2 regions of the Neobacillus sp. DHD-1R genome follow, and region 2 is predicted to be linked to the other one. Evidence: riboswitches for the same ligand, from Rfam matches in the RefSeq annotation. Region 2 holds a riboswitch; the other holds the start of a gene.

Region 1 (14,966 bases), 1.4 Mb from region 2:
TTCTTGTATAAATTTTCATTGTTTATGATCCCCTTTACTTAATAGTTTGTCTTATTCCATACCAGATAATATCTACCATTTCTGATTGGGCTGCAATATCTTGGTAGGCCCATCCTGTTACATCCCGCCAACGTCTTTTTCCTGCTTCGACTGGCACAATTCCTTTTGTTATATCAGTCCCAATCACGATCAATTGGCGATTACCGATTGCTTTTTCCCAAGAAAGCCAATGCTCTAAACAATGATTCCAGATCTCTCGACATTGGCCGGCATCATATTTCGCTGTTAAATCCTTTAGCCAAATTTCTATACCCTCAAGGATCATCACATCTTGGTCGATATCAATTAAATTCATTGGGAGAGAGTGATGATCATATGCTGATATCCAAAGATTTTGCTCGCATACTTTATATTCATTCTTTACCCATGCCCTTTTGCCGTTATAGGCACCTCCAATAATAAAGTGCATCGTTTCCCCCTCCTTAGCGATTCTCTTTCAAAAATAAGTTCGAACCCTTGATCATGATTTACCTGCCAGCTCCAAAATTCTCTTTGGTCTGGTGCAAGGATGGATAAAAGATATCTGATAACCCCGCCATGTGTAATCACTGCACAGGTTGGAACACTGGAGGCGAGGACTTCTTCAGTAATCCTAGCCCAGCCGGAATTAACCCTCTTCGCGAATTCGTCAAATGATTCTCCACCTGGCGGACAATGATTTAAAGGGTCACCAAGCCATTGGCGATAGAGACTATTTTCTTTTAGGTCTGCGTAGGTCTTTCCCTCCCATTTACCGAAATTCATTTCTCTTAATTCTTTTAATAAACAGGGACTCGTATTGGGAAATAATATTCCCGCAGTACTTACACATCTCTGTAAATCACTCGAAAAATAGACCTGATAGCTTTTTGCGATGGAAATCGTTTTTGATTCGGAACATAATGGTGAATCCTTCCATCCTAAGTAAGCTTTTCGTTTATTTTCTTCTGTTACACCATGACGAAATAATGCAATAACCACACGGTCATCCACAGTATTAACTCAGTCCCTTCAACAGTAGCGCCTAAGACATCCCCTGTGATTCCACCAAACCATTTCACCGCTTTATGTCGAAAAAGAAATAAGCAGCAGACTGCAACCAAAATTAACAAACCTATAAGGAGGAATTCTTTTATCAATAAACTGACAAGAATTAGAAGTCCAACTAAGTACAGGGGGTACGGCCATAGTGCCTTACGTGTAGCTGCACTCTGAAATAACGTGCCCAGCCCCTCATTTTTGGCAGATTTTACTGTTAACAACATTACACCCATTACACTTTTACTAAAAAAAGGGATCACCGCAATCATGATATATAAGATGTTTTCTACATTTGATGTACTCTCATAAATAAATAGAAACCGAGAGCTTAATAATACGATAATTGCTAGGACACCAAAGGCGCCCGTTCTCGGATCCTTCATAATTTCAAGTCTTTTCCCTTGATCTTGATAGGAAAAATAAGCATCACTTGCATCCATCCAGCCATCTAAATGAATTCCACCTGTGAGGAGAATCGTTACCAGCCACAGCAAGAATGCAGAAGCAAGATGGGAAAAAGGCGTAAATTCAATACACACATAAAAAACAAATGAATAAATAATTCCTTGAATTAACCCCATTAATGGAAAGGATTGGACTGCCTTTTTAAGATGCTCGTGATCGATCGGTATTTCTCGTGTGATCGGTATAGCCGTAAAGAATTGAAGATTAATCAAAAAACCTTTCCAAAACTTCATCATTTTGTACTCCATTGATAAATGATCTTTTTCATGACATCCCATTTAAGATGACTTTTCATTTCGTCAGCAAGAAAATCAAATCGTTTATCCTTAAACACTTTATTAAAATTAGCTTCTTTGTTGGGAAACCCTTTCCTTTTTCGAATCATGTTTAACCAATGATTTCTCCACTCATCATTGTGAAAAAGGTGGTGAAGATACGTTCCAATAATTTGACCATCATTTGCATAATAGCCTTCCTCATCCCCATTATCTAATGTTAAAAACGGACAAGCTTGTTTAGATAAGATTGTCTTCCCTAAATGGATTTCATACCCTTCTAATTGCTGGTTTATGTCTAACCCTGTCCTTTTGTGAAACTGGCCGATAACTCGATTGGTTTCTTTTTCTTTATAAAAGGTGGTTTTAGCGGGAATGGAACCTAAGCCCTTCACTTTGAAGTTCGGTACACCAGTATCAGTTCCCTCTTCATCGACAAGTTCTTCACAAAGAATTTGATAGCCGCCACAAATGCCGACTACATAACCGCCACTTTCTATATACGTTTGAATTAGAATATCTAACTGTTTATCTCTTAAATTTTTTAAATCACTGATCGTACTTTTTGTACCTGGAATGATAATAGCATCTGGTTGTCCAAAATCACTCGGATGATTAACCCAGCGGAGTGTGACATCCTCCTCATATTTAAAAGGTTCCATATCACTGTAATTTGAGATAAATGACATATTGATAATTGCAATATCAAGAGTCGCCTTTTTGGAATTCGTAAATTGCGTCCTTAGTGATAATGAGTCCTCCCCATCAATCATATGATTCTCAACAAAGGGCAGTACCCCTAAAACAGGTACACCCGTTTTCTCTTCCAGCCATTGAACTCCGTCCTCAAATAGGGTGATATCTCCACGGAATTTATTGATAATTACACCTGCAACTCTTTGCCTTTCTTTAGGTTCCAATAGATTAAGTGTCCCGACAATACTAGCAAACACTCCACCGCGATCAATATCCGCTGCAAGAATAACTGGGACATCCGCTAGTTCTGCTACTTTCATATTAACAATCTCGCGATCCTTTAAATTTATTTCAACAGGACTGCCTGCTCCCTCAATCACCACTACTTCGTATTCTTCCTGCAGCTTGTGAAGAGATTTCTTAATTACTTCAAGCCCTTTTTCGTAAAAATTTTCCCGATACCCACGTCCAGATTGAGTTTCAATTGCCTTTCCCAAATAGACAATCTCTGAGTACTGTTCCGAGCGAGGCTTCAATAAAATCGGATTCATCCAAACTGTTGGCTCAATCCGAGCGGCTTCTGCTTGAATTCCTTGTGCCCTGCCAATCTCTTTTCCGTCTCGAGTCACATACGAATTGTTAGACATATTCTGTGATTTAAACGGGACGACCTTTACTCCTTCATTGGCCAGGATTCGGCAGATTGCGGTTACAATTAGGCTTTTGCCAACATCAGATGCTGTCCCTTGAATCATGATCCCTTTCATCCGCGAACTCCTTTCATAGCGATGGGAATCCCTGCTTCCACTAAAAACACTTGGTCCGCTTCCTTCACTAAATATTGATGGAGCTGTCCCAGCAAGCGTCCATATGTAATAATCAATTCATTTCCCAGTAGTGACTCGTTTAATACTTCATTACTTACGACAATCGTTGTGCTTGCCTGGTGTTTAATTAAAGAAATCCCTGAGATAATATTTTCTTTAACCGTTTCTAAATAAGGGTTATCCCAGGCTTGTTCTATAGAAAACAATTCATTATTCAATAGTGTCGTGACACAATCCAACAAAATAATATCCTGGTTAGTAAATTCATGGGCAAGCTTCCCTATTTGGACAGAACGTTCAATTGTTTTCCAATGGCATGGACCTGATTGTCTATCACATTGGTGTTTTTTGATTCGTTCCTCCATTTCTAGATCAAAAGGAACACCTGTTGCCAAGTAGGTAAGTTTTCCACCTGTTTCACTTGCGATCTCGATAGCTTTGCTTTCAGCAAAGCTGCTTTTCCCGCTTCTTACTCCGCCTGTTATGAAGATTAATGATGATGCCGCCATTCTGCCAACACCTCCATTAATTGATTATTTTCTTCATGGCCCTTGATTGCAAACCGAAGCCATCTTCCCTCCAAACCAGGAAAATTAAACGTATGCCGTGGAATCATACCCCGATATAGGAGAAACTCAAACAATTTATACTGATCTTCCAATAAAGGATCCCGCAATAAATAAAAATTAACTTTGGAAGCTGTAACCGCAAATTTTTCTCGTTTAAAAAAAGTAAGGAGTCTTTTTCGTTCATTACGAATATATTCCTGGGTCTCTTTTATAAAAGATTCATTATGTAAACAAAGTTCACCTGCTAATAATGCAATCGTATTCGTACTCCAATGGGATTGTAACTGGCTAAGTATTACGATATTTTCAGGCTGGGAAACTAAATATCCCAGTCGAATTCCTGGAATCGCGAACATCTTTGTCATGGAGCGAATAATAACTAAATTTGAAAACCTGTTTATGTATGGAATGAATGAATCATAGTCATTTAAAAAATCAAAAAATGCTTCATCCAAAATGACAAAACAATTTTGCTTTTCACATTCCTCCATAATTGAAATGATCATTGATTTAGAATATTGAATGCCTGTCGGATTGTTCGGATTACACAGAAACAAGGCATCCGCATCTGCTTCCATCAGACTAGCGCATAAATCAGTCTGATCCAATTGAAAGTTCGGCTCCTTCAGTTGATGATAGAAAATTTCACAATGATTAACACGACATGCTTGTTCATATTCAGAAAAAGTTGGCTCTACAATTAGTATTTTTTTGCCTGCCATCATTCTTGCCACTAGTGTAATGAGCTCAGCTCCACCATTTCCAATTAAAATGGAATCAACGGTTGTCTGCTCAATGGTTGCAATTATCCTCTTTAACCTTGTGGCAAATGGATCGGGATAAACGATAATTTCTTGATAAAAGTCCTGCCACTTTTCCTTCAAATTTGCTGGTGGACCAAGGGGATTGATATTTGCACTGAAATCAATAAATTGCTTAGGAAGTGTGAGCCCCATTGCCTCATATAAATAGTGAGGATTCGAGCCATGTGATGGCCACATCAAGAAACATGCCCCCTATCCATAAACATAATAAAAATAAAAAAACGGTTTTGCTAAGAATAGCATTCGCTTTGAGAATATGGCCCGCTTGGATGGATTGAATAGGATCACCCATTTTTGCCCGGTTTGAAATCAAACCTTTGTAATAGTTTATTCCCCCAAGCTGGATTCCCAAGAGGGCGGCAACGGCTGCTTCACCCCAGCCACTATTTGGGCTCGGATGCTTTTTTGCATCTCTAAATAAAATCTTCCACGCTCTTCGATAGCTGAATTTTTCCGGACGTTTTCCAAGCAGCATCATCATTCCCGTTAATCGACTTGGTATCCAGTTCATTACATCATCCCACTTCGCAGATGCCCAGCCAAACTCTTTAAATCTCTCATTTATGTGGCCCACCATCGAATCACATGTATTGGCTGCCCGATAAACCATCGCAAGGGGGGCTCCACCAATGAAGGCCCAAAACAAGGGTGCTGTCACTCCATCACTTGTATTTTCGGCAACCGTCTCAATTGTTCCACGAGCAAGTTCACTTTCATCCAATGAATCTGTATCGCGGCCAACAATAAAGGATAGCTTTTTTCTTGCTTCAGCAAGCTTTCCTTCTATTAAAGGGTAATAGACTTCTAGGGAAGCATCTTTCAAGCTTTTTTGGGCAATAGTACTAGAAATGATAATACCTTCCACTAAGATTCCTACTAAAGGATGAATCTGATACCCAATTACTACTAACATTAAAACGATGAAAAAAACAAAAAGTAAGATAAACAGAAGCATAGCAACCCCTTTCGATCGCTTAAAATCCCCATGATTCCATCTCTTTTCAAAAAAAGTGATCATGTTACCAATCCATCTAACAGGATGTGGCCAATGCGGCGGATCACCAATAAGCAGGTCAATAAGATAAGCAAGCGTGATTGCGACTAAATGAGAAACGATCATGTTCGATTCCTTTTACTGGATTTTTGGATAGCTTCTGTTGTGCACTGATAAACTGCTGTACTAATAAGCTTTCCTAAAGGGGTTATCGTTCCGGCAAATTCTAACAGTTCTCCGGTTTGAGAAGCAGCAATTAAAATACTATCTGTCGAGGTGCCTGTAGCGATTGTTCCAGTGACTTTATCCATTACTTTTAAGTCATGTAATGCCTTTGCCTTTGCTTCCGTTGCGGTCATGATGCATTGAATAAATGCTTCCTCTGTCAGTTCACCATTCACAAAAATCCAGGTGTTGATCGTTCCAGGTGTCATCTCAAATGTATGCTGTACACTTTTTGAAGCATCGATCGCATTACCAACCCCCGCAGTGACCACTGCCAATAGGGAGAAGCCGTCTTGTTTAAACAATTTGTATACCACATCTTCCAATACAACCGCTGTCATCATGCCAACGGTCTCTGACGGTTCAAAACCCTTTACTTTTAAAAATGCAGCCATTTCCATGCGATGGTCGCTGCAGTTGTAATCCTTGTTCACATGCCGATTTACGAATGTTTGATGCCAGCCGGTTCCAGAACCCAAGACACCTGAAGACATGGTTCTTAAGGAAAAAGGGGTTGTTACCTCAATCAATTCTTCAGAAACAGATACGTACGTTTCATCTATTTCAAAACGGTTTGATTTCTTAAACTCAATTGGGAGCAAGACCATCTGTGGAGCAGCCACTTTTGGATGGGGATGTTTTTGAATGTCTGTATGATACACATTTCTAATTCTTTCTTCCCTAAGCACTTCATTAGGAACATGATCGATATTAATCGTTCCGTTTTCGAGGAGAAGCAAGCGATCACAATAAAGCCCTGCAAGATTTAAATCATGGAAAATCGAGATAACTGTTAAGCTATTTTCTGACGTCCATTTTTTTAAGAAATCTAGTAATTCCTTTTGATACGATAAATCCAAATGGTTGGTAGGTTCATCTAATAAGAGAATTTCAGGTTCTTGGGCTAATGCTTGTGCGAGAAAGACCCTCTGTTTCTCTCCGCCCGATAACTCCTGAATATTTTTATTTTGAAATGCCGAGACACCAATCTGCTCCATGACTCTTTGGACAACTGCTTCATCTTCTTTATTCCAGGTCTGAAACAATCCCTTCTGATGAGCATAGCGGCCAAGCGAAACCGTTTCTTTTACCGTGTAAGAGAAAGATTGGGATGAATGTTGAGAAAGGACTGCAATAATTTGGGCCAGTTGTTTTGTCTGGTATTCCTGGAGCGGGTTTCCCTTAATAAAAATCTTCCCTTGATGAAAGGGTAAAATCCCGCTAAGCATTTTCAATAAAGTTGTTTTTCCACTTCCATTAGGTCCTAGGATCCCGAACAATTCCCCTTGATTTACTTCAAATGAAATGTTCTTTAGAACAGGTTCACTTGAGTATCCGCCTGAAACTTGTTGTACGCTAAGCATTCCTTATCCTCTCCTTTCCATCCGTTTTCTTTGCAGTAATATCATGGCAAATACGGGTGCACCAATTAGGGCCGTTATCACACCAATCGGCAGCTCTGTCGGCGAAATAATCGTTCTCGAAATTAGATCAGCTAAAATTAAAAAACCACTCCCGGTAATGATCGATAATGGAAGAAGATGCCGATGATCGGGACCCCATAATAATCTTGAGAGATGGGGAATCACAAGTCCAACAAATCCAATTGTTCCCGAAACGGCCACTGCCGCTCCTGTTAAAATGGAACCAGCAGTCAAGATAATTAACTTTCTTTTTTGAACATTGACCCCTAAATGTTGTGCCCGTTCTTCCCCAAATGACATGGCATTTAATTCTTTTGAATTACCTATAAGCAGGACAGAACCGATAATAAAAAAGGGCAGCATGATTTTAATATATTCCCAGCCTCTCATTGATACACTTCCTAAAAGCCAGCCAATAATTTGCCTAAGCTCATCCCCAGTCAGAGCTATCATAAGCGAAATAATTGAACCTAGAAAAGAACTAAAAATAATACCCGTTAAGATAATCGTTTCTACTCTCATCGAGCGCTCAATTTTACTGGCAAACGTAAGGACCAAAATAATCGTGAAAAATGAAAATAAAATACTTAGTAATGGTAAGGTGAACAAGCCGACAAATGGGATGGAAAGATGAAAAAACAGTGTAAGCACGGCACCAACGGACGCCCCCGATGAAACACCCAATGTATAGGGATCTGCTAACGGGTTTCTCAGCAGACCTTGGAAGGCCGCCCCTGCAATAGCAAGAGACGCCCCGACAAGGCCTGATAAGATGACTCTAGGTAAGCGAATGCTTAAGACAATACTCGAATACATGGGGTCGATTTGTCCGAGTGAAATAAACCCAAATAGCTTATCACTTATTATTTGAATAATAGTTAACATGGGAACCGAAACTGTTCCGATCGAAATACCTAATAAAATAGAAATGAAAAGGAAAACCCCTGCCAGTATGTAGGCGAGAAGTTTATTATTTAAAAACCTCTGGATAGATTGCCTTTGCAAGATCCTCTACTCCTTCAACAATCCTAGGGCCTGAGCGGGTCACACGATCAGAATCAGCATCGATGACTTGTTTATTTTTTATAGCGTTAACCGTTTCCCAGCCTTTGCGGCTTAGAACTTGGTCAACTGGATTCTTTACATAATAGCCATAAGTGGTAATGATGACATCGGGATTCCGTTTGATCATGGCCTCTTGATCAATTTTAATCCAGCCCTCTTGATCATTTGCAATGTTTTCTGCATTAATCACAGTGAGCATTTGATCCATAAAGGTATTTTTTCCAGGTGTATAAATTTCTGGTGCAGGAGAAACCTCCACAAATACCTTTTTCTTTTCTTTTATTTCTTCCGCCTTAGTTTTGATTTCTGCCAATTTAGCCTTCATTCCCGTGATAATCTCAGCTGCATTTTTGGATTCTCCAGTAGCTTTCCCAATCATATCAATCGACTCATAGACTTGGTCAAAATTTTGCGCATCATTAATAATCAGCACTGTAATACCAGCATCGCGCAGTTGTTGAAGTCCCTCTTTAGATATAGGAGCTGATGATTCATGTGCTAAAACGAGATCCGGTTTTAAGGAAATGATTTTTTCTAGGTTAATTTCTTGCCCGCCGACTTTCTCTTTTTTCGTTGCTTCTTCAGGATAATTATCAAAATCAGACACACCAATTACTTCTTTTTCGAGACCTAATGCAAAAGCAATTTCTGTATTACTTGGGATCAGTGAGACAATCTTTTCTGGTTTTTTCTCAATCACAACATTATTATCTAATGCATCTTTAATCGTAACTGGAAAAGTGACTTCTGCTGATTTCTTTTCCACACTCGTGTTATTTTCCTGTTTCACCTGATCTTTCTTTTCAGCACAACCAGCTAAAACACCAAATGTCAATAATGCTACTAATAAGAGCGAATACCATTTCTTCATTTTTTCTCCTGCCTTCTGTTTAATAAAAATTTATGTAACAACAAATAAATCCCCCTGTGCCCCATTAACTTCTTCAGCAACAAAAAAACATCTCCACTGTAAAATGGAGATGTTGATGTGATTAGATTCAATTACTGTTATAAAGTAAAAGTAGTCTAGCCTTCAACACCCTCCTATCCACGTAGGTTAATTGGCGCACAAGAATTAGGCAGGTTTCCTGGCTCATGATCATCGCTTCCTACGTCTTCCCATCCTATTAGACAGTGACATATTATAGGTTGCTCCCATTTACAGTGGCGGGACCGCGCTGGCTTTTAACCAAACTTCCCTTTTAAGCTTAAAATCTCATATTAAGATTTTAGCACCTAATCTTTAAAGATCTATTTTGTTACTTTTATTATAAAAGTAGCGTAATGATTTGTATATGATTTTAAGAAATAATATTAAAGCCAGCTTAAGAGGTGACTTTATCATTACTCATTAAAAGCATTATTGTTCAATATTTCTGAGTAGATTGGCCATCTCAATGGCAGATGTTGCAGAATCCCAGCCTTTATTACCAGCCTTGGTTCCTGCACGCTCAATCGCCTGTTCAATGGATTCAGTGGTTAATAACCCAAAAATAACAGGAACACCAGTCGCTAATGATGTTGCTGAAACACCTTTAGCTGCTTCATTACATACATAATCAAAATGTGGTGTCGCGCCGCGGATGACTGTCCCAAGTGTGATGACAGCATCATACTTTTGGCTTTTTGCCATTTTTTGAGCGATTAACGGTAATTCAAATGCACCTGGAACCCAGGCGATATCTACATCGGATTCACTGACTCCATGTCTTTTTAATGCATCCTGTGCCCCATCTAATAATTTACTGGTTATGAACTCATTAAAACGTCCCACTACAATTCCTATTTTTAATCCTGAGCCAACTAAATTTCCTTCAAAAATATTTCCCATGTTAATGCCTCCATTAGTTTAATTTTTCTATAGTCATGTACAAATGCCCTCATTTATCAAGCTTTTTTCTTGAATGATGGGCATTTAAAATACCGATAAAAAATTAATTTTGGTTAATTTTATCTCACGTTCTTCAAATTTTCCTTTTGAGTTCGATATTCAACCAAGTCCTTGATCATAATCATCTTTACATTTAACTTATCCGCAATTTTACGGAGTTCAGGAACACGTGCCATTGTTCCATCTTCATTCAGGATTTCACAAATAACCCCAGCAGGTTTTGCATCGCATAACTTCGCAAGATCAACCGCTGCTTCAGTATGCCCTGTTCTCTCCAACACTCCGCCCTTTTTAGCAATGAGAGGAAACATGTGTCCAGGTCTTTTAAAATCCTCGGCTTTAGCCTCTGGATCAAGCAAACTTAAGATTGTACCAGATCGTTCGAATGCCGAAATTCCTGTTTTGGCAAATTTATGATCGATACTTACGGTAAAAGCTGTTCCATGAGGATCCGTGTTTTTAGCAACCATCGGCATCAATTCAAGTTTTTGCGCTAGTTCTTGCTCAATTGGAACACAGACAAGGCCTCTTCCGTGCGTAACCATTAAATTTAACACTGCTGGTGTTGCTTTTTCAGCTAAAGCGATAAAGTCACCTTCATTCTCCCGATCCTCGTCATCACAAACAATGATCACTTTACCTTCTTTTAAATCTTTAAGGGCTTCATCAATAGAATCAAACACGCTTATCACTCCTTTTATTTATCTAACAGTCATGGATGGATGCAATTTTTAGACTTTAGGTTAGTAAAACCCATTTTCTTCTAAAAAGCTTTCCGTGATACCAGACTTGCTTTTTCGTTGTGTCTCACTTGAAAAGTTTTTGATAAAATGGCCGATATATTTACCGACCATATCGCATTCCAAGTTAACAATCTCCCCTGAGCCCTTAAGCCCTACGACTGTTTCCGATAAGGTATGAGGAATCAGCGATAGAGTAAAACTTTGTTCTGTTACTGCGAAAATAGTTAGGCTTGTCCCATCGACTGCAACAGAACCCTTTTCGATCATATATTTTAACAATTCAGGGTCTGCTTCAATTTCATAGTAAACGGCATTTTCTACTGCCTGTTTTCGTTTAATGACCCCAGTTCCATCAATATGCCCCGAAACGAAGTGACCGCCAAACCTTCCTCCAGCTGCCATCGCTCTTTCTAAATTGACTTTTGCCCCGCGCTTCACTGCATTTAAACTGCTGGCTTTGACCGTTTCAGGCATGACATCAGCGGTGAAATGCTTACTTGTAAAAGAAGTAACCGTAAGGCACACCCCATTAACGGCTATACTATCGCCAAGGTGAACATCATTGAGTATCTTGTTCGCTTGAATCGATAAAACAAACGATTCGCCAGTGCGCTGAAAATTTGAAACCACACCAATTTCTTCAATGATTCCGGTAAACATAATCGTTACGACTCCTTACTTAGGTTTTACTCTTTTTATTATTCTCATTTAAAAATGAAATACAAAAAGACCCAAAAGAATTTTCTCTTCAGGGTCTTGAAAAAGGCATTAGAAAATAAAGGCTTAAAAATAGGCATATTTCACCCTACTATTAATCCGCTTTTTTCCTTCTCCCATCCAGACTTTAACTGTCGGCTCTGGAGTTTCACCAGATCCACCGTTTAACAAAAATGTTAACCGGGTCACGGACTTAGAAGCAATGCTTCATCACCGCCGGTTAGGAATTTCACCTGACCCCGAAGGAATTTATTCAGCTTGTTAACTTTCATATTAGTATACTTTATTTATACTGTAAAGAAAATTTGTTTGTGAATATTTTCACATGTGTTCGTAATAAGGAGTTAAAAAGACTCTCCTTATTTTTTTCATTGCATGATTAAATGCCCATTATTTCTTATAAGTTTTAACCGGTAAATAAATGTCAAATGAAAGGTCTCCTGCTCCGTTCTGCTGTTTGTGAGCTTCATGATAAATTTCTAAACTTAGTGCTTGATGATCATGGTCGTACCCGTATTCCTTCATCCAGGAAAACATCCGATGATACGTATTTTCTACATCCTCTAGCCTTCCTTTATGGGATGCAACCACGTAGTTTTTACGTGGAATGGTAAAGCCCACCATTCCTGCTGGTACATCTTCAATTTTTTCGACTGGTGTGGTTACATAATAAGTGAATTCGGTTTCTCTGCTATGAAAAGGTGCTACTAAGATTGGTTCTTCCGTCTGATGTAAAACTTCATCGAGACGTTCTTCCATCATCGTGAAAAGACTAGAAATAGATTGCGTTTGCGAGTATGTACCATTCCATGAAAGTCCCACTACTTTCATTTCAGCTTTTTCAATTACTTGGATTCCCAAGCATATCCCCCCTTTGTACAAGCATATTTCTATTATTCTTAAATTATCACTGGAATTCCTGCTAAAATAATTCGAGCCTTTTCGTGAAAAAAATTTTTTGAAACCAAACAGACAGCCTAGGGCTGCCTCGCTCCAAAATTATTTTAAGATACTTTGTGGTATATCAAATACATTCCACAAAAAAGTGGCATAGATCGCAGAGAGGATCCAAGCTAAAAGAGGATGTTTATAATGTACAGCCAAGACAGAAAACATAACAAAACTAAAAAAAGCTGACCAGCCTAGATTCCAACCATTCTTATGCACTAATGCCCCTATTTTCAAATCCGCAAATTCATTCACGGTATAAATAATAGTCCATAGAAGAATGTGGAATAATTTCTTCCATTTCTCCTTTGGTAAATGTCCTAGAAATATGCTAATAGTTGCAGGATATTTTATTAATATAACCAGCAACGCTATGTGAGTATGTTTAGCCCATCCTATATCACTTCCAACAGGTATGTATTCCCACATACTATGTTTAAATAACAGAAATTGATAGAGGAGATCCCCCACCATTAAAAATAAGTAAGTAGAATAATACGCCCTCCAGTTTTTCCAATCTCCCCATTTAATTGCCGAAAAAATAAATATTGCTCCATAGACAATGTTCAGATTCAAAGGTATAGACTCCTTCACATTCTTGGTACTTTTATTTTTCCAGTTATTTGAAAATTTATGACAGATATCTGGAAAAACTACTGGTTAAATTGAGTAAAAAGGGTCAGACCCCACGTTTGCTACACATAGTGGGGTCTGACCCTTTGACTTGAAACATTCTCTTCCAACGCTTATTTTACTTCTTGCGGAATGGCTAAATTCAAGCCTTTTGCTACTCGCTCTCCATACTCTGGGTCAGCCTTGTAGAAATGTTGAATTTGGCGAAGTTTAATATCATCTCTTTCCACTGGCTTCATTGCACCCACGATTGTATCCACCAAACGACTCCGCTCGTCTTCTGTCATTAACCGGTAAAGGTCTCCCGCTTGGGTATAATGATCGTCGTGATCATAGGAGACCTGCTCGGCTGCACCTGTAACTTGGAATGGAGTTTGTTTATGTTCGGGTGTTTCCTGCGGGCCCCCATAGCTATTAGGTTCATAATAAACCGAACCGCCGCCATTATTGTCAGAGCGCATCGCACCGTCACGTTGATAATTATTAACTTCCACTTTTGGCCGGTTGATTGGAAGTAAATTATGGTTTGGTCCTACACGATAGCGGTGGGCATCGGAATAAGCAAATAATCGGCCTTGAAGCATCTTATCCGGAGATGCCTCCACACCTGGAACAAGCGTTCCTGGCGAAAATGTTGCCTGCTCAACCTCCGCAAAATAATTTTCAGGATTGCGGTTCAGCACCATTCTTCCTACTTCAATTAATGGATAATCCTTATGTGACCATACCTTTGTAACATCAAATGGATCAAATCGATACGTAATAGCATCTTCAAATGGCATTATTTGAACATGCAACTTCCATGCGGGGAAATCTCCACTTTCAATTGCATTAAACAAATCCTCAGTATGGTAATCTGGATTGTCACCCGCTAATTTAGCTGCCACCTCTGCCGACATATTCTTAACGCCTTGTTCTGCCTTAAAGTGATACTTCACCCATACAGCTACGCCATCTTCATTTACCCACTTAAAGGTATGGCTTCCATAACCGTTCATGTGACGGAGCGTGGCAGGCAGACCGCGATCTCCCATTAAATATGTTACTTGATGTAAGGATTCAGGGGAAAGCGACCAGAAATCCCAGACTGCGTTGGGATTTTTCAAATGTGTTTTTGGATCTCTCTTTTGAGTATGAATGAAATCTGGAAACTTGATGGCATCACGAATAAAGAATATTGGTGTGTTATTTCCTACTAAATCATAGTTTCCTTCATCTGTATAAAATTTAACTGCAAAACCACGCGGGTCCCGAACCGTATCTGCTGAACCTAATTCTCCAGCTACAGTTGAGAATCGGATGAACATTGGCGTTCGTTTTCCAACCCCATTAAACAGCTTTGCCTTGGTGAATTTAGACATGTCATTTGTGACTTCAAAGTAACCATGTGCGCCTGCACCTTTGGCATGCACCACCCGCTCCGGTACACGTTCACGGTTAAAGTGGGCCAATTTCTCAAGTAAATGTACGTCTTGAATGAGAGTTGGACCGTGTGAACCTGCAGTCATCGAATTTTGATTATCACCAACAGGTGCTCCATTTCCTGTTGTTAAATGGTTGTTCGTGTTACTCATTTAATCACCTCGTAAA
Region 2 (14,966 bases):
TTTGCTCATTTGGAAATGATTGCCACAATGATTTATAAATTAACTAAGGATGCCACTCCAGAGCAGCTGATTGCAGCCGGACTTGACGACCATTATGTCAACCATGATAAAGCCATATACTACCAAAACGCCTCCGGTGTTCCTTGGACTGCATCCTATATTGCAGCTAAAGGCGATCCAATAGCTGATCTATATGAAGATATTGCTGCAGAAGAAAAAGCCAGAGCGACATATCAATGGATTATCAACATGAGTGATGACCCTGATTTAAATGATGGTTTAAGGTTCCTTCGTGAAAGAGAAATCATTCATTCTCAGCGTTTTCGAGAAGCTGTAGAAATTTTAAAAGATGAGCAAGGAAAAAAGACAATCTTCTGATAAAAAATAAGAAGCAGCTCCATTTTCTGCTTCTTATTTTTTTTCGTGGTACAGGTTAATATCATATTGCTTTTTCATCACTTCGAAAACCACATGTCTATTTTTCCATTCCTCTTCTTTTTTCCATAAGTCTTTACTGCGATCAACTATTTCACATCTTAATTCCTGATATTCCTTTTCTTTTTTTTCCTTTTGTTCTTTTAGCAGTTTCATTGCACCAAACCCGATCAAGGAGATCGCAAATAAAAACACTGCTATCGAATCATTTAATGAAACAGATAACATGGATATATAAGAAAAAGAATAGTGAGTGTAGACGTTTTTATAAAAATATAAAATAAATAAAAAAGCAAAAAAAAGCGTTAAATATATTGAAAAATAATGCCACATTTTAGCATCATCAAACTTTTTCTTTCTTTTCCTAACGTTTTCTAACATTTGTTTTGTTGCCGGATCAGTATGTTCAAGTAATTGGATTGGAGAATCCATTTTTTATCACCCTCCATTTCTCTCTATATACATATGACCTTGTCCTATAAATTATGTTCTTCGAAAACAAAAAAACCGATCAGAGACCGGCTAATTGTTTAATGGTATTTTTAAAACTTGACCAGCATAAATGCTTTCACTCTGAAGGTGATTCGCATTCTTAATAATGGCGATACCTTTTTGAGATTTGTAATACTTCATCGCTATCCTAAATAATGTTTCTTGTGGCTGGACAGTGTGATAAACCAGCTTAGTGGTTTTAACGGTTTTATTTGTATCAGACTTGCTGGTTTCTGTTACAGCCGGCTGAGGACTATTTTTATCTGAACCTTGTTTAATAGCAGTGTCCTTTGGACTGGATGTCGGAATAGTAGGATTAGAATGATCACTCGAAGCAGTCTGCTTTGATTCTGCGCCAGGATCTGCACTTTTTTCACCAACATCACTCGTCTCGATGCTATTTTGATTACTTTCCTTTGATTCCGCTGAAATGCTTTTTTCATCTTGAGTCGACTTTTCAAGATTGATGGTTTCGTATCCGACTGAGTCTCCTGATGTTTTTTCCGTTCCCTTAAGACGATTACCACTTTCTCGGTAGGATATAATACTAAAAATAATAATTGGAAGGAGGATAAAACACAATACTAATAACCGAATGACTGGATATTTTAACTTCCATTTTGTTTTCTTCTTTTTTTGACGGTGCAATTGCTCCCTTGGAGGAAATTTATCACTTCGATTTGGACCAGCACTATCTTCGGCCATTTCATTAATTTTTTGAATCCGTTTTTTTAATCTTTCCGCTTGGTCTCTATAAGGTTCTTCTTTATTCACGGAGCTACTCCTCCTTGTTCGTCCTCAATGATAGAAGGTCTACATTTTATATATACGCCTAAAACAAAATCAATGACAAAATGCATCATGATGGTAACCGCTATATTTCCGGTCCAATCGAAAATCAAACCAATAAAAAAACTAAGTAATACAATATTTAAAAATAGAAACCAATTAAAAAGATAACGGTAGTGAATGATAGCAAAAATAATACTAGCTAGGATCAGCCCCACCTTTGTCTGAATGATCCCTCGAAAAAGTAGTTCCTCACTAAAGGCAACAATAAAGGCAATCACTAAAATATGGAAAATATTTCTTTTTCTAAAGATCCTTTCATTCAATCCCCCATCATCATAAAAAGAAAAAGGCAGCCATTTCATTAACACAATATCCAAGATGACAACAGCTACACCAGCAGGAATACCTATTTTTAAAATATTTAGGTCATGGAAGTGAAAATTGGCTAAATATGAAAAATGGTCAAAAAATATAAATCCTAAAATAAAGGAAATAACCAAGAGAATGATTTGTGTTAAATACAGATGATAAAGAAGCTCTTTATCAGTTAAGCCTGCAATCAGTGCATGATATTTCTTCTTCATTCACTCAACTCACTCTTGAATAGAATTTTGGCAAGGTAATCCTTCCATTTTTCTTCCCTATTTATTGGCACTGTATTTTCAACAGAATGATATTGATCTAGTGTCAAACCACAAAGATCACAGCATGAGGGTACTTTGTTTACCAATTGCTCATCAAAATAATCTAAAATACATGCACGTCTGCACGTTGTGTCTTCCACGAATTTTTTCATTCGATAAATATTAGTTATCTTTACTTCTAATCTTTCTTTAACAAATTTCTTTAAATCCAACTGTAAACCTTTAAGGGAGCTTTTCTCAAGTGATGAATTATTGATGAAATCCTTGATGATTCTCCACTGAACTTCTGAAAACCGGCCATGATCGCATAATTGCTGATTTAGTTCAATTTTACCATCCCTGAACAATTGATCCTGCTGTACTTGTGTAAACAACCAATCTATTTGCAATTCTGTTGGCAATTCCCCTTCTGCAAGTTGAAGTGGAAGCTGCTCATCACCTGGTGAATATAATAGGATGGCAACACTTGGCAGTCCATCACGGCCTGCCCTGCCGATTTCCTGGAGATAGGATTCTATTTGCATCGACATATGATAGTGGATAATAAACCGAATATTTTCCTTATTTATTCCCATTCCAAACGCACTGGTTGCACAAATAACATCAAGTTGATTATGGAGAAATTGTTGTTGAATCAATATTCTTGTGTTTTGATCCATTCCCCCATGGTAGGCCATTGCCTGACAGATATCTTTCTCTACTAGTAACGAAGCCATTTGTTCTGCCGCCTTTTTACTTGAAAAATAAATGATTCCTGGCTTTTGCAATTGTTTAACAAGGTCGAGCACTCGGTTCTGCTTATCATGATAGGTGTTTAATTCTTCAACTAAAAAGGCTATATTTGGTCGATCAATCGTCGATTCTATTTTAATGATTTCTTCTAGTCCTAGTGAAACAACAATGTCCTCACGTACCTTTTTTGTAGCGGTTGCGGTAAGTGCGAGTGTTAAAGGATTACCTAACTTTTCTCGAATGTTGCCTAACTTTGAATAATCTGGCCGAAAATCAAAACCCCACTGGGATATACAATGAGCTTCATCGACTACGAATAACGAAATAGATAGTTGTTGAAGCATACTTATGATAAAAGGTACCCCTAACATTTCAGGAGAAATAAAGATAAACTTATACTCCTTTAAATGACGAAGCGCATGGTTTCTTTCTGTGGAAGTAAGAAACGAATTTAGTGCAATGACCCTTTTTTCTCCTATCAGTTTCATTTGCTCTACCTGATCCTGCATTAAAGAAAGAAGAGGAGAAATAATTAAAATATGCCCTTTTAGTATAAAACCAGGAAGTTGATAACATAATGATTTTCCCGTTCCTGTTGGGAGCATAGCTAATGTATGTTTCCCGGCAAGGATGGATGAGATAACTTCCTTTTGCCCAATTTTAAATGATTGATAGCCAAAGTGTTTTTCTAAAAGCTTTTCTAATTGCATTCATTTTCACCATACTTTGCAAACACTAACCTAATTTGAAAATAGGTTGCTTCCTTCAATTTTCCCTTTATCAGCTTTAGCTGCTTAGTTCCAAGAAGCTGAGAAATTTCTACTATCTTTTTTTGTAACTCTTTATTAACATATCGATCGATTGAGAAACCATCAACATGTAAGGCAAATTCCACAAGATGGTCTTCAATTGTACTTATCTTTAAATGCCTAAAATTCGCAATCTGATCGATAGAGTATCCCTGCTCTAAAAGTTTCCACGTTTTTCTAGATGTAATGGTTAATTCATCATCCTGCTTCAAGTCTTTAATAAGTGCAGGCAGGATGCTAAATCGATGAGTATCCTTTTCAATGGTTTGCAATAGATAATGGAGTGCATGAATAAAGCCGATTTGGTAATCGTGTATATCCAACTTTAACTTCTTTGCTGCCTGGAGCGGTGTTAAACCTATTTGCTGAAAACCAGTTAATTGAAACACTAATATGGATGGATCGATCTCCTTTTCGTCATTAAAGCATACCATTAATTCAGAAAATAAGACTGCCCCCAACTCATTCCTAGGTATTTTGAGCTTTTTTAAAGCTGATTTTAACCATAGGTGAACATCCTTATTTTTTTGAATGGGAAGATACCTTGTTTCCCCGTAAACAAGATTCGAAGTCACTTGAATAAACAGCGAAAGCCTTTCCCAAAACAAGGTTGTAAAGGGATGATAACTCCAGCCATTGATATAAACGGGAAATGAAGCATTTTCTAAAAGTTCATGTCCAGACTGCGTTAAAAGGTATCGTTGATCGCCACTACTGACAATCCACTTGTTTGCAAGCATTTTATCAATAACTTCATCAAAAGACTCACGGGATAATGATTCATATATCCCAAAAAATCTCTTCAACGAAAATAAATGAGCATCTTGGATGGTTTGTGATGACTTTTTTCCTTTTATAAGATGATAGACGGAATAAATGGTCCGTTCACTATTTAATTGTTTTAAACAATAAAGAATGATGGTTTCTAATTGCAACATTTTTACTCCACCACTTTTTTCGCATATTATCGACAAATTTCCCATTTTTTCTGATTTTATTTTACCATGAAATCGAATAACTTGTTGGGCAAATATGTAGAAGTTTAACAAATTGAAATGAATTAACTCATTTCTAAATAGCATTTTTCTATTGAAAAGTTGACCATACAGTTTTACAATAGATGTAGTAATGCGTTTCCATATTAGTTTGGGAAACAAGTTAGAATATTTTTTGTTATTTTACTGGGAGGTTTTTTTCATGGCAAAGTATACAATTGTTGATAAGGAAACTTGCATCGCATGTGGAGCATGTGGCGCAGCTGCACCAGATATTTATGATTATGATGATGAAGGCATTGCATTTGTAACACTTGATGAAAACGAAGGAATTGTTGAAATTCCAGATGTTTTAATCGACGACATGATGGATGCATTTGAAGGTTGTCCAACAGATTCAATTAAAGTTGCTGATGAGCCATTTGAAGGTAATCCAACTAAATTTGAATAATATTTTGTCAAAAAGATATTTTTAAGCTACTAAGAGGATGTCCCCCTAAAATGACATCCTCTTTTTCTTATGGAAATAAACCAAAACAAAGGCCTCAAATCGGAGGCCTTTGTTTTGGTTTATGCATTTTTAATGTTGGAAAATTTATTAATCAATCCTTGCATCCGAACAAACAGTAACATAAAGATGAACGACATCATGACACCTTTTATTACATTAAAAGGTAAGATGGCTGGGACGACCAAATTACGCATATCCGGGAACCCCATCAGAACTGTATAGGCTGGTAAAATGAAGAAATAGTTCAATAAACTCAACACAATTGCCATTGTAACGGTTCCGATAATTAACGCAATTGTCATTCCCTTTCTTGTTTTAAGTTTATTATAAACATAATATGTTGGCAGGATAAACACAATACCTGCTAGAAAGTTAGCAATATGTCCTACAGGGATTCCTGTCTGACTTCCTGTCGCAATATAATTAAGAACATTTTTGAATAACTCAACTAAAATTCCAGCCACCGGTCCAAAAATTAAAGCGGCAATTAATGCTGGAATGTCACTGAAATCAATAAATAAAAAATTTGGAAATGGTGGTAGTGGGAAATTTAAAAGCATTAATAAATACGCAATACTACTTAACATCCCAATCGAAACATAAGCCTTTACAGTCATTCTTTTTGTTTTCATCTTCTTTTTCATCTTCCTCTCTCCTTTTTTGGATCCATCACGTTAGGAAGAGAGGTTCAGCAACAGACCTTATGTAAATAAAACTCCCTCAAGACAAATTTACTTGAGGGAGTTTACAAAGGTACGCTTAATAAACGTTCCAAATATCACAATTTTGAACGTCCGCAGAACCTCCATCTTCTCCCATCCAGACTATACTGTCGGCTTTGGAATCGCACCAAATCCTGCCTAATAATAAGGCTCGCGGGCTCAAGAGTATTACTCTTATACCGCCGATCGGGAATTTCACCCTGCCCCGAAGATAGATCGATATGAAATTACTACTTTATTATACTAAAGAAAGCCACTTTTGTTAAGTATAAAAATTACTTTGTCCTCTTTTTATTAGAAAAGCGGAAGCGCCCTGTTCTGCGGCGTATGGCCTCCTCGGAAAAGCTTACGCTTTCCCTTCGTGCGATGCCAATGCTGCCGTTGCCTTCCTTATGGAGCGCTCCAACTGAGATAAGGTGAAACTTCAATCAGCGAACGTTCTTCTCGCTGATTGTTAGTTGAGCCGATCGGGTTCTTACGGGCAGTTGAGAATCTACTGCCCGTTAAACGCGATAAAGGAAACACGAAGAGCCGGAGGCGCATTCGTGCTTGACTTATCGTAGGGCGGAGAGCGAAGGACACTAGCCGCTAAGGCGCTCCTCGGAAAAGCTATCGCTTTTCCTTCGTGCGAAGTAATGCTTCCGAAGCTTGCTCTTCTGGAGCTGGACAATTCTCGAAGTCAAAACTTATAAATTCTTATAAATCAAAAAAGAGGCTGTCCCACAAAAATGGTCAGACCATTTTGAGACAGCCGCGTTACCTATTGCTGAACAATTAGGATTTGATTCGGTATTATCAAATCTGACGTCAGATGGTTAAGGTCTTTTATTCTAGTTACTGACATATTTTGGTTCTTTGCAATCGAGTACAAAGTATCCCCTTGTTTAACTAAATATTTACCTGGATTGGATGAACGGATTGTTTGTACTCTCATATCATTACTTTGCGGGTGAAGATGCGAACTTACCTCTAATACTGTATCCCCAATACTAGCAATCCCAGCTTGTACGGATTCACCCACATCCGCTTTCCCTAACAGCTTTTCTGGATCCATCGCATATTTCTTATCATATCGCCATTCTACTTGATGTGTTTCAAAATGAAGATGTGTTCCAGTTGCTTGACCTGTTCGGCCCATTTTACCAATGACGTCACCTTGTTTAATCATCTGACCTTGTGCAGCTAAACGCTTGTTTAAATGTGCATAAACGGTAACAAAATTACTTGGGTGTTTAATAAAGATTACATTTCCATATGAAGTGGAGTAGTACGACTTAACAACCACTCCATCCTCAACAGCAAGCACCGGAGCGTCTATTTTCCCGGCTATATCAATTCCTTTATGATTTCCATGCCTTGTTCCATATGTATCGGAAATGACACCATCAGATGGCCAAATCCAGTGATCATTACTTTCTATTGGCTGCGGCATACCCGCTGCTTCCGAATGTTTTCCACCTAAAAATAATAAACTGACACAAAGCGCCATAATTATGGCAATTAAAAATCTCTTTATGTAGTCACGCATGCCTTTCTTTTCCTCCTTATACCTTGTCCTTTCCTCCATAACTTATGTTCGTCTATTCACATTTAGAACATATTGCTTCACAGAGGGAACTTTGAGCATACTTGTTATAATTTGGAGTTTTGCTGTTTTTTATTCATTTTACAGAGATAATTCAATATAAACTTTACCTTCTTCTGTGACCGCATCTTTTCCAAGAAAAGCGGAAGGCGCCCGCCTATCGGCGTATGGACTGGAGCGCTTCGACTGAGATAAAGGAAACACGGTGAGCCGAGCGAACCGATGTTGACTTATCGTAGGGAGAAGAGCGAAGTACACTAGCCGATGGCGCCTGGAGCAGGACATTTCTCAAAGCCAAAATTAATATTTTCTTATCATGCAAAAAAATCAACCACAAAGGGTTGATTTTTTGTTTATTGAATACTTCGAAAGTTCGGTGCTAGTGGGACCTTGTTCTCTTTAGTTAAATCAAATGAACCTATATGTGTCAATGAGGAATCTTGTACGATTACCTGTTCCATGCCAAACTCCTTTGCTGTTAAAAGCAAGGCTTCAAAAGAAATGGAGGAAAGTTGGTTATCCTGCATACTAGTATTTCCCTTAAATGAAATAATCAAAGTTTTATCCTTTATGGATACATGATGGATTGGAAGTAAATGGGTAAGAGAACTTTTTAAATCAACACCTGATGGCTCTGTTTTCATTGCCTCTATTGCAGAAAAAATATCCTTATAGGTTTCATTAGATGGTGTTAATAATGGTATGTCGCTATTCGCAGGATAATAAAAGAAATAAGCATGTTTTCCTCGAGGAATCACCTCAACTTCTTCCACATGACCAAAATTACCTAATTCAATTCCAATTTTGCCGTTTGTTGTGAATTTAATTTTTTTGCTATTGCTATTAGAAGCTATATTTTTATTCAGTACATTCATAAAATTCGTTTCAGTAGCGGATCCCTGTCCATATTGATGATCTGCTGGTAAATCAATCAAGACATCTTGATTGTTATCGTCCAGTTTCATCGTCATGTTTAATGGATAAAAGTCACTTAATCCCCATTCTTCTTCTCTTAAATTTGCCATGTTTTCATTAAATAGATTTAACCAAGACTGATTTTTAGAATCTGGTATTATGGTTGAAACCGGGATGAGGTATTGCGCTTGCAAATCTGGAATCCAGTAGGTTAACACTGTTCCATTCTCGACTTGATCATCATAAATAGCTGTTTTAATCGTTTCAGTACCATTAGGCTCCATTTGTGCTGTACCTGATTTTGCTTTTTCTTCATAAGGGACAGCTTCTTTTTTCAGTGCAATTGTTGAATCCTGCTGAGCAGCATCCATTTCTTTGCTTGTTGTGGATTTTTGCTCTTGGGCGTTATCAAATGAACGGTTTGTACCATCCATTAAATTTGGTATTAAGATGAAAAATAGAAGCAGTGCAGCCGCAGCAGCCAGACCAGGCAGCAGCCGTGGTTTCAGTTTTCGCTTTTTAAAAGAAAGATTTTGATAAATGTCACGAGGATCGCGATGGTCTTGTATTTTGGGCATTTGCCTTAATAGTTCTTCGAGCTCTCTATCGCTCCACTCTGACTTTTTCACTAGATAATCCCTCCTTTTCAAAAAACATTTCCATTTGCTTCTTTAATGCTTTTAATGCGCGGTGCTGTGTTGTTTTAACCTTACTTTCCGTCCAGCCTAGCGCTTGAGCTGTTTCCGCTATCGATAAATCCTGTAAGTATCTTAAAATAATGACTGACCGCTGATCCAAGGTGCAAGACTCAAGACATTGGTAAATCCATCTGATTTCTTCTTTTTGGACGGTAATTTCTTCTGGAATTGGAAACTCATCCTTTACCTGATTGGTTGACCAATCAAATTTTTCCAGTAATCTTTCTTTCCAGCCCTTTTGTTTACGAAAAGAGTCAATCGCAACATTTCTTGCAATCGAAAACAGCCATGTTTTTTCACTGCTTTTTCCCTCAAAACGATTATAGGCCTTAAATACCCGAATATAGACTTCTTGGACGAGGTCCTCAGCTTGTTCTTTGTTCCTAACCATATAAAAAAGAAATTGAAAAACGTCATGATGATATTTTTGGTATAGTTCATCGAAAACGGAGTCCATCAAATCCCCTCCCCGTTCATAGTATTAGTCGATATATATGTATAAAAGGTTTCACCCCTATAAATATAGACTTTTTTCTAACAAAATGGAATATATTTACTGCAAATAATTCCAAGCAGTTGGGTTTTAGTTAGAAAAAGCTCATCCTATTGGATGAGCCTTATTTGTATTCATGAGTAACACTCCGCTTGAATATGACTAAATTAATTGTTCCTCGTGAATCAAGAACAATCGGCAAAATATTGGTTAATATTACTTTTTTCGTGGAATTAAGAAGGAAAATGTTGTTCCTATGCCCATTTTGCTTTGAACAGAAATTGTGCCGCGGTGAGCATCAATAATATTCTTTGCAATCGCTAATCCCAACCCTGTTCCAGCTCTGCCTCTAGTCCTGGCTTTATCCGCCTTATAAAAGCGTTCAAAAACAAATGGCAGGTCTTCTTCAGGAATTCCAGAACCAGAATCTTTGACTTCAATCTTGATCCCCATGACTTCCGAGGTTACAGTTAATTTCACTAGACCATCTTTGGGTGTATGCCTAAGCGCATTATCAATTAGATTGGTGAGCACCTGTTCAATTCGGTCAGGGTCAAACAAAGCCGCTTCTATACCATTTTCAATTTCTGCAAACAATTGAATTTCGTTTTCTTTTGCCAACCCTTGAAATTTATGAATAATTCTATTAATAAACGAAGTGAGCTTAACTTCTTCCATCGATAAATGAATATGTCCAGCCTCCATTCGAGCTAGGTCCAAGAGTTCATTTACAAGCCGGCCCATCCGTAAGGATTCGTCATAGATGACCTTCGCCATTTCTTTTTTCTCTTCTTGTGATTCGGCAATATCATCAACTATGGCTTCACTGTAGCCCTGTAACATGGAAATTGGTGTTCTTAGCTCATGTGAAACATTGGCAATAAAGTCTTTTCTCATTTTCTCCAATTTTCTTTCCTCAGTCATATCCCTCAGAACAGCTACAGCGCCTCGAATAAATCGATTACTGTAGAGCGGACTGACTAAAATAACCCAATGGCGACCTTGAAGTGATATTTCACCAATTTGCTCATTTTCTGTATCAACCGCCAGCTGAAAAAGATCCATGACCTGTGAAGGAATCGACTCAGAATCCGGTCCGAGCTCCCCCTTTTCATAATACCAATATTGCAAAAAACGATCAGCAGGTGGATTCGTGATTAGAATGGTTCCATCTCGATTAAAGGTAATGACCCCGTCTGCCATACTACTTAAGATACTAGAAAGCTGCTCCTTCTCTTGATTAAGAGCATTCATATTAAACTTTAGCTGCCTGCCCATTTGATTAAAGGCCGTTGCCAACTCCCCTATTTCATCATGGGTCAGGATAGGGACCTTTGTGTCAAATTTGCCTCTTGCTACTTCAAATGCAGCCTCCCTCATTTTCCTTAGCGGAGCTGTAATCCTAGTAGATAAAAAGAAGGCAAAAATAGTGGTTAGTATGATTGCAACACCCGCAACAAGTAAAATAAATTTTGTTGTGGAATGCGTAGTTTCTTGCGTTATTTCTAGTGATTGATAAATAAATACCGCTCCGCCTTTTTCACCGGGCAGATGGAGTGGAACACCAATTATGGAGTAATTGGCATCGTTATTGCTGTTATTAATTGAAAGGTCAGATACTTTCTCAACTGTCTTGTTGTTCACAAAGACCTGTGATAATTGTTTATCATTTTTTATATCTGTAATCGTTAATTTTTTATTATTTTCAGTATTTGGAGAATAATATACTTCATTTTTATTTTTTACAACAACCACTTTGGTAACATCATCAATAATATCCCAAGAGATTTCTAATCCAAGTGGTAATTTCTCATTCGGATGTTCTTCCAAAACATGGGCAATTTTTTCAGCTGTATTGGTTAAATCATCTTTGGTTTCACGAATGTTGTTGTTTTGGGTAAATTCTAAAAGCATGACTGTTAAGATAAACAGTACAAATGATACTAAGAAAAGAATTGTAAACCAAAGTTTACCTACAACACTTCGTAAAAAGGTCATTCATTAATTACCTCAAATTTATAGCCCACTCCCCAAACCGTTACAATCATTCTTGCAGCTTGTTCAGAAACCTTATTTAATTTTTCACGAAGTCGTTTTACATGTGTATCAACCGTTCGTAAATCACCGAAAAATTCGTAATGCCAAACTTCTTTCAGTAATTGTTCCCGATCAAACACTTTATCCGGTGCCTTTGCCAAGAAATAGAGTAATTCATACTCTTTAGGAGTTAAGCTTACTTCCTTGCCGTCAGCCGTTACTCTATGGGCATCGTTATCAATGGTTAAATGTGGAAAAACAATAACGTCTTTTGTTGTTGTTTCTGTTTGCAAGTAACTCGTTTGTGATGAACGTCTTAAAAGCGCTTTAACACGCAAGACTACTTCCCTTGGGCTGAATGGTTTGACAATATAATCATCTGTGCCGACTTCAAAGCCTTGAACACGATTGATTTCTTCCCCTTTTGCTGTCAACATAATGACAGGAGTCGCCTTTTTTTCTCTTAATTCACGACAAACCTCTATTCCATCTTTACCTGGCATCATTAAATCAAGCAGAATCACATCGTAATCATTTGCAAATGCTTTTGCCAATGCTTCATTACCATCTTCAGCTTCATCAATAATATATTCTTCTCGCTCTAAATACATTTTTAATAATCGGCGAATTCTTTCCTCATCATCTACAACTAAAATTTTTACGTCTTTTTCCATAATTAATCACCCCATGGTGTTTATTTTACAAAATGGTAGCACTTTTTGCTATATTTTAAGGGTAATTACTCCTATTAAAAGTGTCAATAATTTGACAATCTAATAAATTTAGAAATAATTACTTAATTTTTAAAAAAGCCTTCACTTTTCCTAAGTGAAGGCTATAATCTTGTTTTATGCCATTTTTGAATGTTTACCCCGCATATGAATGAAGCCCGGCAATCACAAGATTTACAGCAACCAAATTGAACATTATGATGACGAACCCTATTACAGCAAGCCATGCAGACTTTTCTCCATGCCAGCCTTTTGAAAGACGTAGATGTAAAAATGCTGCATAAAATAACCATGTGATTAAGGCCCACACTTCTTTCGGATCCCAACCCCAGAATCTAGACCACGCCATTTGCGCCCAAATCATCGCAAAGATAAGTGCACCTAGCGTAAAGACAGGGAATCCAATTAAAACAGAGCGATAACTGATTTCATCGACAAAATCAAGCTTAATGTTTTTTACAAGTGGTTTTAGAGCGGCTGCAATTCTCTTTCTAAGAATCAATCTGATTAATCCGTATAAAATAAGACCCGCTAATAATGACCAAATGACTGTATTCAACTTTTTAGCATTTATAATAGCTGGTACATCAATCCACGGTGTAAATCCATCTTTTGTCACTAATTCGCCTTCATGTGGTCCTGTGATCGGAGGCATCGTATATTCCATTATGGCTGCATTGTCATGTTTATCAATCCAATTAAACTTTTCATGATAGCCCATTCCTGCAAATACGGATGACACAGCGACAAATCCTAGTACAGTCACTAAGGCAAACATGACCATTTCGAGCCAAAATGTTCGTTTGTTAGATTTTGTTTGATCAATCGATTTTACAAGATATATCAATCCCGCTGCAAAGCTAATTGCAAGAATGGCTTCACCAATTGCGGCAGTGGTTACATGAATATGAAGCCAATAGCTTTGTAATGCTGGGATTAACGGGGTAATATTCCTTGGAAACATACTTGCATAAGCAATAACCAAGATCGCTACGGGCATTGTGAAAAGTCCTAATAATGTTGTTCGATAAATAAAATAAATTACAATGAATGCACCTACAAGAGCCATTCCAAAAAAAGTTGTAAACTCAAACATATTACTTACCGGAGCGTGTCCTGCTGCAATCCATCTGGTGACAAAATATCCAAGTTGCGATATAAAACCAATAATGGTTAAAAATACAGCAATGGTCCCCCATTTATTGGTTCCTTTATTTTCATTCATCCCTGCTTTTGCTTTAATAGAGCCACCATAAAACATGATCGAAACTAAATATAAAATAAAAGCAATAAATAATAAATTACTACTTAGTGTTGCCAACTAGACTCCCTCCTTTTCCTTAGGTTCCCTTTGAAGTTGATCATCGGGTATGGCCAGCTTTGTATCCTTCAGAATGGTTTCAATTTCATTTTTTATGCCATACCAATTTTTATTTGTATGTGCAGCAATCCAAACCTGTCCATTTTTATTTTGTATCCAAATCCGACGATGATTCCAATAGGCACCTTGGATAACACCTATCATGAAAATGATCCCACCTATAATAATTACCCATAGGGAAGAGTCCTTTCTCACTGTGAATCCTGACACATTTTTGGTTTCAATCCCTTTAAACGACATTTTATTCTGATTATCTCCAAACGGCTCAATGGTTTGCTTAATCGCAACAAAACTAGTTTCCCCTTTTGGAATATCAGGGGTAGTCATCCGAAAAATGAAAGCAGGATTATTGGGGACACGCGATTTTGTTGTTGGCTCCCCGTCTGAATTAAATTCAAAGTCTGGAAAATAATTAAGAATCTCGACTGTATAGCCATTACCGAGATCATACTTTGCCTTTGGATCCTCAAGGTCAATTTTCAACTCCCCAAATGCCTGACTCGTCTTTTTATTTGTCAGGGCAAAGGACATTGCTTTTAGCTCACTTCGATAGGAGGATTGAAAAACAGAATAACCTTCAAACGTTAGGGGGTGATTAACACGTACCTTATATTCCTTTTCTTTCTCTAATTCCGGCTTTTCCCCAGGGAGGTTTTGGCTAACTCGTTTGTATAGCACAACATTAGATTGATAATTTTTCACCACCTGTCCTGCTTGTTCAATCGCTTTTTCAAACGTCTTATCTTCATTTTTATCATAGTGCTGCAAAATAAATTGATTGTTTTTTAAATAATATTTTTCTCCCGTTTCAGGGATTACAGCTGTCTCTCCTTCTTTTACCCATAGATTCTCATTCACATAAAAACCTGGGATAAACCGGAGCATTGCTCCAAATAAGAAGATGATCAGCCCTACATGGTTTATGTATGGGCCCCAACGAGAAAAACGACCTTTTTCTGCTAATAAATCGCCATTTTCTTCACGTACATGATAA

The links. A riboswitch is a leader RNA that binds a small molecule or an ion and turns the genes downstream of it on or off. The one in region 2 is predicted to bind FMN.
Region 1: linked by a shared signal. The riboswitch ahead of ribE (riboflavin synthase) and the one ahead of AC3ANL_RS17395 (ECF transporter S component) in region 2 are both predicted to bind FMN.

The regions. Positions count from the first base shown of each region.
Region 1 covers NZ_CM173232.1:2,175,184-2,190,149, reverse strand. The annotation lists gene AC3ANL_RS10520 (cob(I)yrinic acid a,c-diamide adenosyltransferase) at 1-19, opposite strand, end outside; gene AC3ANL_RS10515 (bifunctional adenosylcobinamide kinase/adenosylcobinamide-phosphate guanylyltransferase) at 35-469, opposite strand; gene AC3ANL_RS10510 (histidine phosphatase family protein) at 421-1,020, opposite strand; gene cobS (adenosylcobinamide-GDP ribazoletransferase) at 990-1,781, opposite strand; gene AC3ANL_RS10500 (cobyric acid synthase) at 1,778-3,283, opposite strand; gene AC3ANL_RS10495 (bifunctional adenosylcobinamide kinase/adenosylcobinamide-phosphate guanylyltransferase) at 3,280-3,852, opposite strand; gene cobD (threonine-phosphate decarboxylase CobD) at 3,834-4,913, opposite strand; gene cbiB (adenosylcobinamide-phosphate synthase CbiB) at 4,873-5,856, opposite strand; gene AC3ANL_RS10480 (heme ABC transporter ATP-binding protein) at 5,853-7,319, opposite strand; gene AC3ANL_RS10475 (FecCD family ABC transporter permease) at 7,323-8,384, opposite strand; gene AC3ANL_RS10470 (ABC transporter substrate-binding protein) at 8,350-9,315, opposite strand; cobalamin riboswitch at 9,506-9,699, opposite strand; gene ribH (6,7-dimethyl-8-ribityllumazine synthase) at 9,805-10,275, opposite strand; partial or broken gene ribB (3,4-dihydroxy-2-butanone-4-phosphate synthase) at 10,410-11,018, opposite strand; gene ribE (riboflavin synthase) at 11,079-11,738, opposite strand; FMN riboswitch at 11,900-12,046, opposite strand; gene AC3ANL_RS10450 (GyrI-like domain-containing protein) at 12,186-12,656, opposite strand; gene AC3ANL_RS10445 (CBO0543 family protein) at 12,795-13,319, opposite strand; gene katA (catalase KatA) at 13,490-14,950, opposite strand.
Region 2 covers NZ_CM173232.1:3,534,235-3,549,200, forward strand. The annotation lists gene AC3ANL_RS17360 (manganese catalase family protein) at 1-378, shown strand, start outside; gene AC3ANL_RS17365 (DUF2663 family protein) at 412-867, opposite strand; gene AC3ANL_RS17370 (LysM peptidoglycan-binding domain-containing protein) at 958-1,701, opposite strand; gene AC3ANL_RS17375 (CPBP family intramembrane glutamic endopeptidase) at 1,698-2,303, opposite strand; gene AC3ANL_RS17380 (RecQ family ATP-dependent DNA helicase) at 2,300-3,805, opposite strand; gene AC3ANL_RS17385 (YpbB family protein) at 3,796-4,842, opposite strand; gene AC3ANL_RS17390 (ferredoxin) at 5,102-5,350, shown strand; gene AC3ANL_RS17395 (ECF transporter S component) at 5,470-6,054, opposite strand; FMN riboswitch at 6,214-6,349, opposite strand; gene AC3ANL_RS17400 (peptidoglycan DD-metalloendopeptidase family protein) at 6,893-7,660, opposite strand; gene AC3ANL_RS17405 (negative regulator of sigma-X activity) at 8,071-9,261, opposite strand; gene sigX (RNA polymerase sigma factor SigX) at 9,236-9,787, opposite strand; gene AC3ANL_RS17415 (ATP-binding protein) at 10,040-11,821, opposite strand; gene AC3ANL_RS17420 (response regulator transcription factor) at 11,818-12,534, opposite strand; gene ccsB (c-type cytochrome biogenesis protein CcsB) at 12,728-13,912, opposite strand; gene resB (cytochrome c biogenesis protein ResB) at 13,913-14,966, opposite strand, start outside.